DNA from 2 places in the Pseudoalteromonas sp. Z1A2 genome. Region 1 is predicted to be linked to the other one. Evidence: predicted binding sites of a transcription regulator. Region 1 holds the regulator's gene; the other holds the start of a gene.

Region 1 (4,116 bases):
TCATTAATCGCATTTGTTTAATTCCAAGATCGGCAAGTATTTGCGAACCTACGCCAACAGTACGAGATGTACCTTTGAATTTACGTGGCGTAACGCTTTCGCCAGCATCAGCTGCTGCAAATGCTTTCACAGTTGCCTCTAACTCTTCAGTGCTTTCTTGCTTACCTAAAATAACTAAAGCACCTTCATTTTTAGCGATATAAGCCATTGCTTCTGAAAGGCCCCAGCTACGGTCAGCACTTCTGTCTGAAAGTAGAATATCATTAAAGGTACTTTGCAAATGTACACGCACATTTGTCGGCTCTTGATCTTTTATATCGCCTTTGAGTAATACGTAATGTAATTGGCCGTCAATTGTGTCTTTGTAAGTAACTAAATCAAATTCACCATGAACAGTTGGTAACTTACATTTTGCTACTTGCTCAATTGTTGTTTCGTTTAAGTTGCGGTATTCGATTAAATCAGCAATGGTGCCAATTTTAATATCGTGCTCTTTCGCAAAAACTTCTAAATCAGGGCGACGTGCCATAGTGCCGTCAGCATTAAGTATTTCAACAATAACAGATGATGCTTCAAGCCCAGCTAAACGCGCTAAATCACAGCCCGCTTCAGTGTGTCCTGCGCGAGTTAATACGCCACCAGGTTGCGCCATAATAGGAAAAATATGTCCAGGCTGAACAATATCACTTGGGACTGCGCCTTTAGCTATAGCCGCTTGCACTGTACGTGCTCTGTCTGCTGCTGAAATACCGGTTGTAACACCTTTTGATGCTTCTATCGACATTGTAAAGTTAGTAGAAAATGCTGCACCATTGTTTTTAACCATTAACGGTAAATCAAGTTGCTCGCAACGCTCTTGCGTCATGGTTAAACAAATTAAACCACGGCCATGGGTAGCCATGAAATTAATCGCTTCTGCGCTAATATGCTCAGCTGCTATTATTAAATCGCCTTCATTTTCTCTATCTTCATCATCCATTAAAATAACCATTTTACCGGCTTTAATATTGTCGATGATTTCTTGCGCGCTGTGTAAATTCATAAATTTGCTCGTGTAAGTTGTCAGTTTCGTTATTTAATAAAACCCGCTTTAGCGAGTAAGCTCATCGAAATATCAGAGCCCGTTGGTTGCTCTGCACCCTTTATAAGGCGCTCTAAATAACGTGCAATTTGATCGACTTCTAAATTAACTTGGGTACCTACTTTAAAATGAGCAATTGTGGTTTGCTCACTCGTGTGTGGGACAATTGTTAATTTGAATTTATTACCCTCTACAGCGTTTACTGTCAGGCTTATACCATCAATACATACCGAACCTTTGTAAGGAATGTATTTCATTAAATTTTCGTCAGTTGTAAGCCAATATTCTGTTGCTCTGGCGTTTGCTGTAATACTTGTAATTGTTGCGATACCATCAACATGGCCAGACACTAAATGACCGCCTAAACGAGAAACAGGTTGCATGGCTTTTTCAAGATTCACCGTTTGTCCTAAAGCATAGTGAGCAAAACCGGTCAAACTAATCGTCTCATTAGATAAATCCGCACTAAAACCATCAATATGTTTATCAACTACAGTTAAGCAAACACCATTAGTTGCAATGCTGTCACCTAACTTTACGTCTGTCATATCAAGATCAGTACTTTGGATACGAATGGCTAAGTCGCCTTGTTTTTTTTGTAATAAAGCAATTTTGCCTGTGGCTTCTATTATCCCAGTAAACATAGCACTACTCTTTTTATTAAGTGATTTTAATGAGTTTTGACGCGGTGATACGTAAATCGTCACCAATGCGCGCACATTCATTAAATGTTAAATCAACGGTGTTCTGCATACTCGTCAATTCAGGAAAATTAACTAAACTTTTTGCATCATGGCCCATTAGTTTAGGCGCTAAATAAAAAACAAACTCGTCAACTAAATTAAGCTCTGTCATTTTACCAGCAAGTGTTGCGCCAGCTTCAAGCCAAACATTATTAAACTGCAGTTGCCCAAGTTTTTCTAAAACGGCTTGTAAATCAACTTTACCGTTACTTTCACTAACTTCAATATGCTTTACAAAATGCGGCCATTGCAATGATTTATCAACCTTAGTCGTAAATATTATTACATCACTTTGGATTTCAAATAAAGCAAGGTCAGGTGTTAAACGGTTTTGAGAGTCAATTATAACACGCACGGGCTGGCGAAGCGGCAAATCAGTAGGCAGTGTGCAAGGCAGCTCACTTAGTCGCACATTAAGTTTAGCATCGTCTACTAGCACTGTATCGGCACCGGTTAAAATAGCGCAGCTTTTCGCTCGGTATAATTGTACGTCTTGTCGAGCAGCAGGACTTGTGATCCACTTACTTTGCCCATTTTTAAGCGCCGTTTTACCATCAATACTCGCTGCCATTTTGCAAATCACATAAGGTAAGCCTTGTTCCATACGCTTAAAAAAGCCAACGTTAAGTGCGCGAGCTTGTGATTCGAGTAACCCGTAAGCAACGTCAATACCCGCGTCGCTCAGTATTTTAAGGCCTTTGCCAGCAACTTGTGGATTTGTATCAACCATAGCAGCAATTACTTTTACCACACCGGCAGCTTTTAAGCCTTCGGCGCACGGTGGCGTACGGCCATAATGACTACACGGTTCAAGCGTTACATAAGCCGTTGCACCTTGTGCATTTTTTCCAGCGACAGCCAGTGCATTTACTTCTGCATGGCCTTGACCTGCTAATTGATGAAAACCCTCACCAATTATTTGATTATTTTTAACTAAAACACAGCCAACATTAGGGTTAGGTGTGGTAGTAAACCGGCCTTTTTTGGCAAGTTCTATGGCGCGTGCCATATACATTTCATCATGTTCAGTAAAAGGAACTTGGCTTTGCATTGTTACTCCCCTAAGCGGGCAATTTCTTCGCCAAATTCGCGTATATCTTCAAACGAGCGATAAACAGAGGCAAATCTTACATACGCTACTTTATCGAGCTTTTTGAGGGCTTCCATAATGCATTCACCAACCAAATGGCTTGAAATTTCTCGCTCGCCTGTAGCACGCAACTGCGATTTTATTATATTCACTACTTCGTCTACTTGCTCTGTGCTCACTGGGCGTTTTTCGAGTGCGCGATTTAAGCCATTTAATAATTTATCTTCGTTAAATGGTTCGCGGCTGCCGTCTTGTTTAATAACACGAGGCATAACCAGTTCAGCGCCTTCAAATGTAGTAAAGCGCTCATGGCAGTCGTTGCACTCACGGCGCCTGCGAACTTGATGGCCTCCACCAACAAGGCGTGAGTCAATAACTTTAGTATCTTTTGCGGTACAAAATGGACAATGCATAGCTCGGTACTTCCGTTTTAAAACAAAAAAGACCGCTAAATAGCGGTCTTTTATCTTAGCAAAAAAATAGGGCCTGTTGACCTTTCAGGATTAAATTTGTTCTATCTATGGGTGATTTAATCGCGGCGCGAGGTTTGTAACCTAGTGGGCTAAGTAAAAACCGAGCAACAAAGAGTAAATCGCCCCTAGGACGAACCCGAGGGCAGTGCATGTTTGGCATTTATGCTGCGTTATCGCCTATTTGTGTGGAGTAACCACACTACATAGACTCTGCCTTGCCTAAAAACCAAACATACTACTGCAAATTAAACCTCGAAAGATAAACAGGCCCCTAGCCTATGTGATCTAAATTACTGCTGCTTATGCAATTAAGCGTAAACAGGTAATTTTGCACAAATTGCTTTTACTTTTTCTTTAACTTGCGCCTGTACAGATTCATCAGTGATGTTATCTAGTACGTCACAAATCCAGCCAGCAAGCTCTTTTGATTCTTCTTCTTTGAAACCACGACGAGTGATTGCAGGAGAACCAATACGCAAACCAGATGTTACAAACGGAGAACGTGGATCGTTTGGCACTGAGTTTTTGTTAACTGTGATGTTAGCGTTACCAAGGGCTGCATCTGCATCTTTACCAGTAATATCTTTATCGATTAAATCGAGTAGGAATAAGTGGTTTTCAGTTTTGTCAGATACGATTTTGTAGCCGCGCTCTTGCATTACAGCAACCATTGCTTTTGCGTTTTTAACAACTTGTGTTTGGTATACTTTAAATTCTGGTTGAAGCGCT
Region 2 (4,116 bases), on a different contig from region 1:
GATGAAGTGGCTCATCACAAATTTTATCTAAATCACGTTTGTACGTATCTGTTGGCATAATACCTTGTGAATACGTTGTTTCGTTAAACTTAGGACATGCGCCACGCTCTTTAGCAAGCTCGTTTGATGCTTTCATTAAGTAATATTGAATAGCTTCAAAGGTTTTATGTGTTAATGCATTAGCGCTGCCATCAGAATAACGTTTACCGTTTTTAGCTAGGTAGTATGCGTAGTTAATTACGCCTATTCCTAGTGTACGACGACCCATAGTTGCATTTTTAGCAGCCGGTACAGGGTAGTCTTGGAAATCAAGTAAGTTATCAAGTGCGCGTACTGCAAGTTCAGCTAGCTCTTCAAGCTCATCAAGTGACTCTATTGCACCTAGGTTAAACGCAGAAAGTGTACAAAGGGCAATTTCGCCTTCTTCGTCATTCACGTTATTAAGTGGCTTAGTTGGCAATGCAATTTCTAAACATAAGTTAGATTGGCGAATTGGCGCAACTTTAGAAATAAATGGGCTGTGTGTATTACAGTGATCCACATTTTGTAAATAAATACGACCAGTACTTGCACGCTCTTGCGCAAACATAGAGAAAAGCTCAATGGCTTTAATGCGTTTTTTACGAATAGACTCGTCTTGTTCGTATTTAACGTAAAGTGCGTCAAACTCAGCTTGGTCTTCAAAAAATGCATCATAAAGGCCAGGCACATCTGATGGGCTAAATAATGTAATGTAATCATCTTTAATTAAACGAGAGTACATTAATTTATTAAACTGTACGCCGTAATCTAGGTGGCGAACGCGGTTATCATCTACACCACGGTTATTTTTAAGTACAAGTAGGTTCTCTACTTCTAAATGCCAAAGCGGGTAGAATAATGTTGCTGCGCCGCCACGTACACCACCTTGTGAACAACTTTTAACCGCTGTTTGAAAGTGCTTATAAAAAGGGATACAACCTGTGTGATACGCTTCGCCGTTACGAATATGGCTACCTAGCGCACGAATTCGACCTGCATTAATACCAATTCCCGCACGTTGTGAAACGTATTTAACAATAGCTGACGACGTTGCATTGATTGAATCAAGGCTGTCGCCACATTCAATCAATACACACGAGCTAAACTGGCGAGTAGGCGTACGTACACCCGACATAATTGGCGTTGGTAGAGATATTTTAAATAAAGATACTGCATCGTAAAAACGTTTAATGTAATCAGTACGTGTTTCACGTGGGTAATCTGAAAATAAGCTTGCCGCAACTAAAATATATAAAAACTGTGCACTTTCGTATATTTCACCCGATACACGGTTTTGAACGAGGTACTTACCTTCAAGTTGCTTTACAGCAGCGTAGCTAAAGTTAAGATCGCGAGAATGATCAAGGTATGCATCAAGCTCATCTAACTCTTGCTCTGTGTAATCTACTAGTAAATGAGCATCATAGCGTTTATCGCCAACCATTTTTGTTACGTGGTCAAATAAACGTGGTGGCTCAAATTGACCGTACGCTTTTTTACGTAAATGGAATACAGCTAAACGTGCAGCTAAGTATTGGTAATCAGGCGATTCTTTTGAAATCTGATCCGCTGCTGCTTTAATGATGGTTTCGTGAATGTCTTTAGTACGAATACCGTCGTAAAACTGAATGTGCGACTTTAATTCAACTTGCGAAACCGAAACGTTGTTTAAACCTTCGGCGGCCCACTCAATAACGCGATGGATCTTATCCAGATCAAGAGGCTCTTTACGCCCGTCACGTTTGCTTACAGATAACTGTTGGTTCATTTGCCTGTATTCCTTGGGAATTATGTATTTTGACCAATGCTTTATACCTCGCCGGGGCGAGGTATATACTCATTTATTATAAGTTTCGCCATATTTGCGAATTTAATTGAATAACATTTGGCCACAATATCTGGTGTTGTTCAATTTAGAGATCACAAGATAGTGTGGTCTGAGTTGTTTTGCAAGGGACATAATTGCCCCTATTTGTGGATAACTTCGGGATAACGTATTTGTGTTAGTAGATACTCACCTTCGAACAATCATTTAAGTTGAAATATGCAAAAATCAACTAATGATCTGCTAAATTTACGCATTTTAAAAATAAATTTTGACTGCTTTTTTTATCAGCAAGCTTTGCGTAAAAACTAACACAATCACAATATATAGTGTTTATTAATTAACGTGGCACTATATATGGTTAAAACCATCAATTGGGCTTTGCCAGTTAAAATCAGCATTCCAGCTGTTGGCTTCATCAATACTTGGTATGTAACCCCAAAGTGCCGTTGCTGTGCGCATACCTGCGGCTTTGCCTGCTTGTATGTCTCGCTGTGCATCACCAATGTACAAACAGCGTTTTGGTTGCACTCCCATAAGCTTTGCACAGTGTAGCAGCGGTAAAGGTGATGGCTTAGCTTCAGCTAAGGTGTCGCCACTTATTACTACACTAGCATTTTTCAATGCGGGAATTGCTGCCACTAAAGGATCAGTTAAAAACCCTGGTTTGTTAGTCATGATCCCCCATTTGATCTTTTTCTGATCAAGGGCAATAAGCAACGATTCAACACCGCTGAAGCAATGTGTGTGATTTGCTATGTTTGCAGCGTATTCGTCAACTAATTGCTTAATAAGCTCGCTTTGAGGTTGTGTGTCCCATAACTCTTTAAAACCAGCCTCTAATAATGCGCCTGCGCCGTTAGATGCCGCAGGACGGTATATATCACTACTAACAGGCTCTATTTTATTATTAATGAGAACTGCATTTAAAGCCGCACCTAAATCTTCAGCGGTGTCGAGTAGAGTGCCGTCTAAATCAAATAAAAATGCATCGTACTCAATAAGGGGGAGGGGGGCTTGAGAGTTAGCCATTAAGCTAACTTCTCGAAGTACAGTATGTAATTTACGCTAACGTCACTATTGAGCGTATATTGCTTTGATAGTGGGTTATAAGAAAGGCCTGTACTTGCACGAACTTTTAAACCCGCTTGCTCTGCCCATGTAATAAGCTGTGCAGGTTTTATAAACTTTTTATGGTCGTGTGTACCTTCAGGCACCATTTTTAAAAGCTTTTCAGCACCAACAATAGCGTATAAATATGCTTTAGGTGTTTTGTTCAGGGTTGAAAAAAACACGTCTGCGCCTGGTTTGGCAAGTGCAGCTACGGCATGAATGATAGATGCTGGGTCGGGAACGTGCTCAAGCATTTCCATACAGGTTATTACATCAAAGCGCTCTGGGTGTTGCGATGCAAACTCTTCTGCTGGCACTTTTATGTAATCTACATTTACGCCAGTTTCTAAACTGTGCAACTTAGCAACAGTTAAAGGCTCTTGCCCCATATCGATGCCAGTTACTTTTGCGCCCATGCGCGCCATGCTTTGGCTTAAAATACCGCCACCACAGCCAACATCGAGTGTTTCTTTATCGAATAAGCCTTGCGTTTTGTTTGCTATAAAATCTAAACGTAACGGGTTAATTTCGTGAAGAGGTTTGAATTCTCCGTCTAAGTCCCACCAACGCTCGGCGATGGCTTCAAATTTTGCTATTTCTGCGTGATCTACATTTTGATGTTCGGTCATAAAATACTTCCTCGTCAATCTGAGGCCATTATATAGGGCTAAATTGATAAATCGCAAAGTTTTGCGCCTGTAAATTAAAATTAATTGTGATAGCATGGCTGTTAGAAATAATAACAATACTCTTAATACCCAATACCGGGTTGTTGAGAGCTGATACTGAAGGAATGTGATATCAAATGACTGATCTCGCCAATGAAATTCTGCCAGTCAATATTGAAGACGAGTTAAAAAACTCCTACTTAGATTACGCAATGAGCGTAATTGTAGGACGTGCATTACCAGACGTACGTGACGGCTTAAAACCTGTTCATCGCCGCGTTTTGTTTGCAATGAACGAGCTTAGTAATGACTGGAACAAGCCTTACAAAAAATCGGCCCGTGTGGTCGGTGACGTAATCGGTAAATACCACCCACACGGCGACAGTGCAGTTTATGACACGATAGTTCGTATGGCTCAGCCATTCTCACTGCGTTATATGCTAGTAGATGGCCAAGGTAACTTCGGTTCGGTTGATGGTGATTCAGCAG

The links. Region 1 encodes NrdR, which represses ribonucleotide reductase genes. Its sites were predicted from a motif close to AAACACNANATNTNGTGTTT; they were not measured.
Region 2: the regulator NrdR is predicted to act here: its motif matches at 1,909-1,928, upstream of nrdA (class 1a ribonucleoside-diphosphate reductase subunit alpha).

What each region holds. Positions count from the first base shown of each region.
Region 1 is NZ_WTKX01000008.1:18,719-22,834, forward strand. Features, by position in the region: gene ribBA (bifunctional 3,4-dihydroxy-2-butanone-4-phosphate synthase/GTP cyclohydrolase II) at 1-1,042, opposite strand, end outside; gene GQR47_RS07635 (riboflavin synthase) at 1,072-1,725, opposite strand; gene ribD (bifunctional diaminohydroxyphosphoribosylaminopyrimidine deaminase/5-amino-6-(5-phosphoribosylamino)uracil reductase RibD) at 1,742-2,875, opposite strand; gene nrdR (transcriptional regulator NrdR) at 2,878-3,327, opposite strand; gene glyA (serine hydroxymethyltransferase) at 3,696-4,116, opposite strand, start outside.
Region 2 is NZ_WTKX01000002.1:46,756-50,871, forward strand. Features, by position in the region: gene nrdA (class 1a ribonucleoside-diphosphate reductase subunit alpha) at 1-1,789, opposite strand, end outside; gene GQR47_RS01655 (HAD-IA family hydrolase) at 2,198-2,878, opposite strand; gene ubiG (bifunctional 2-polyprenyl-6-hydroxyphenol methylase/3-demethylubiquinol 3-O-methyltransferase UbiG) at 2,878-3,588, opposite strand; gene gyrA (DNA topoisomerase (ATP-hydrolyzing) subunit A) at 3,765-4,116, shown strand, end outside.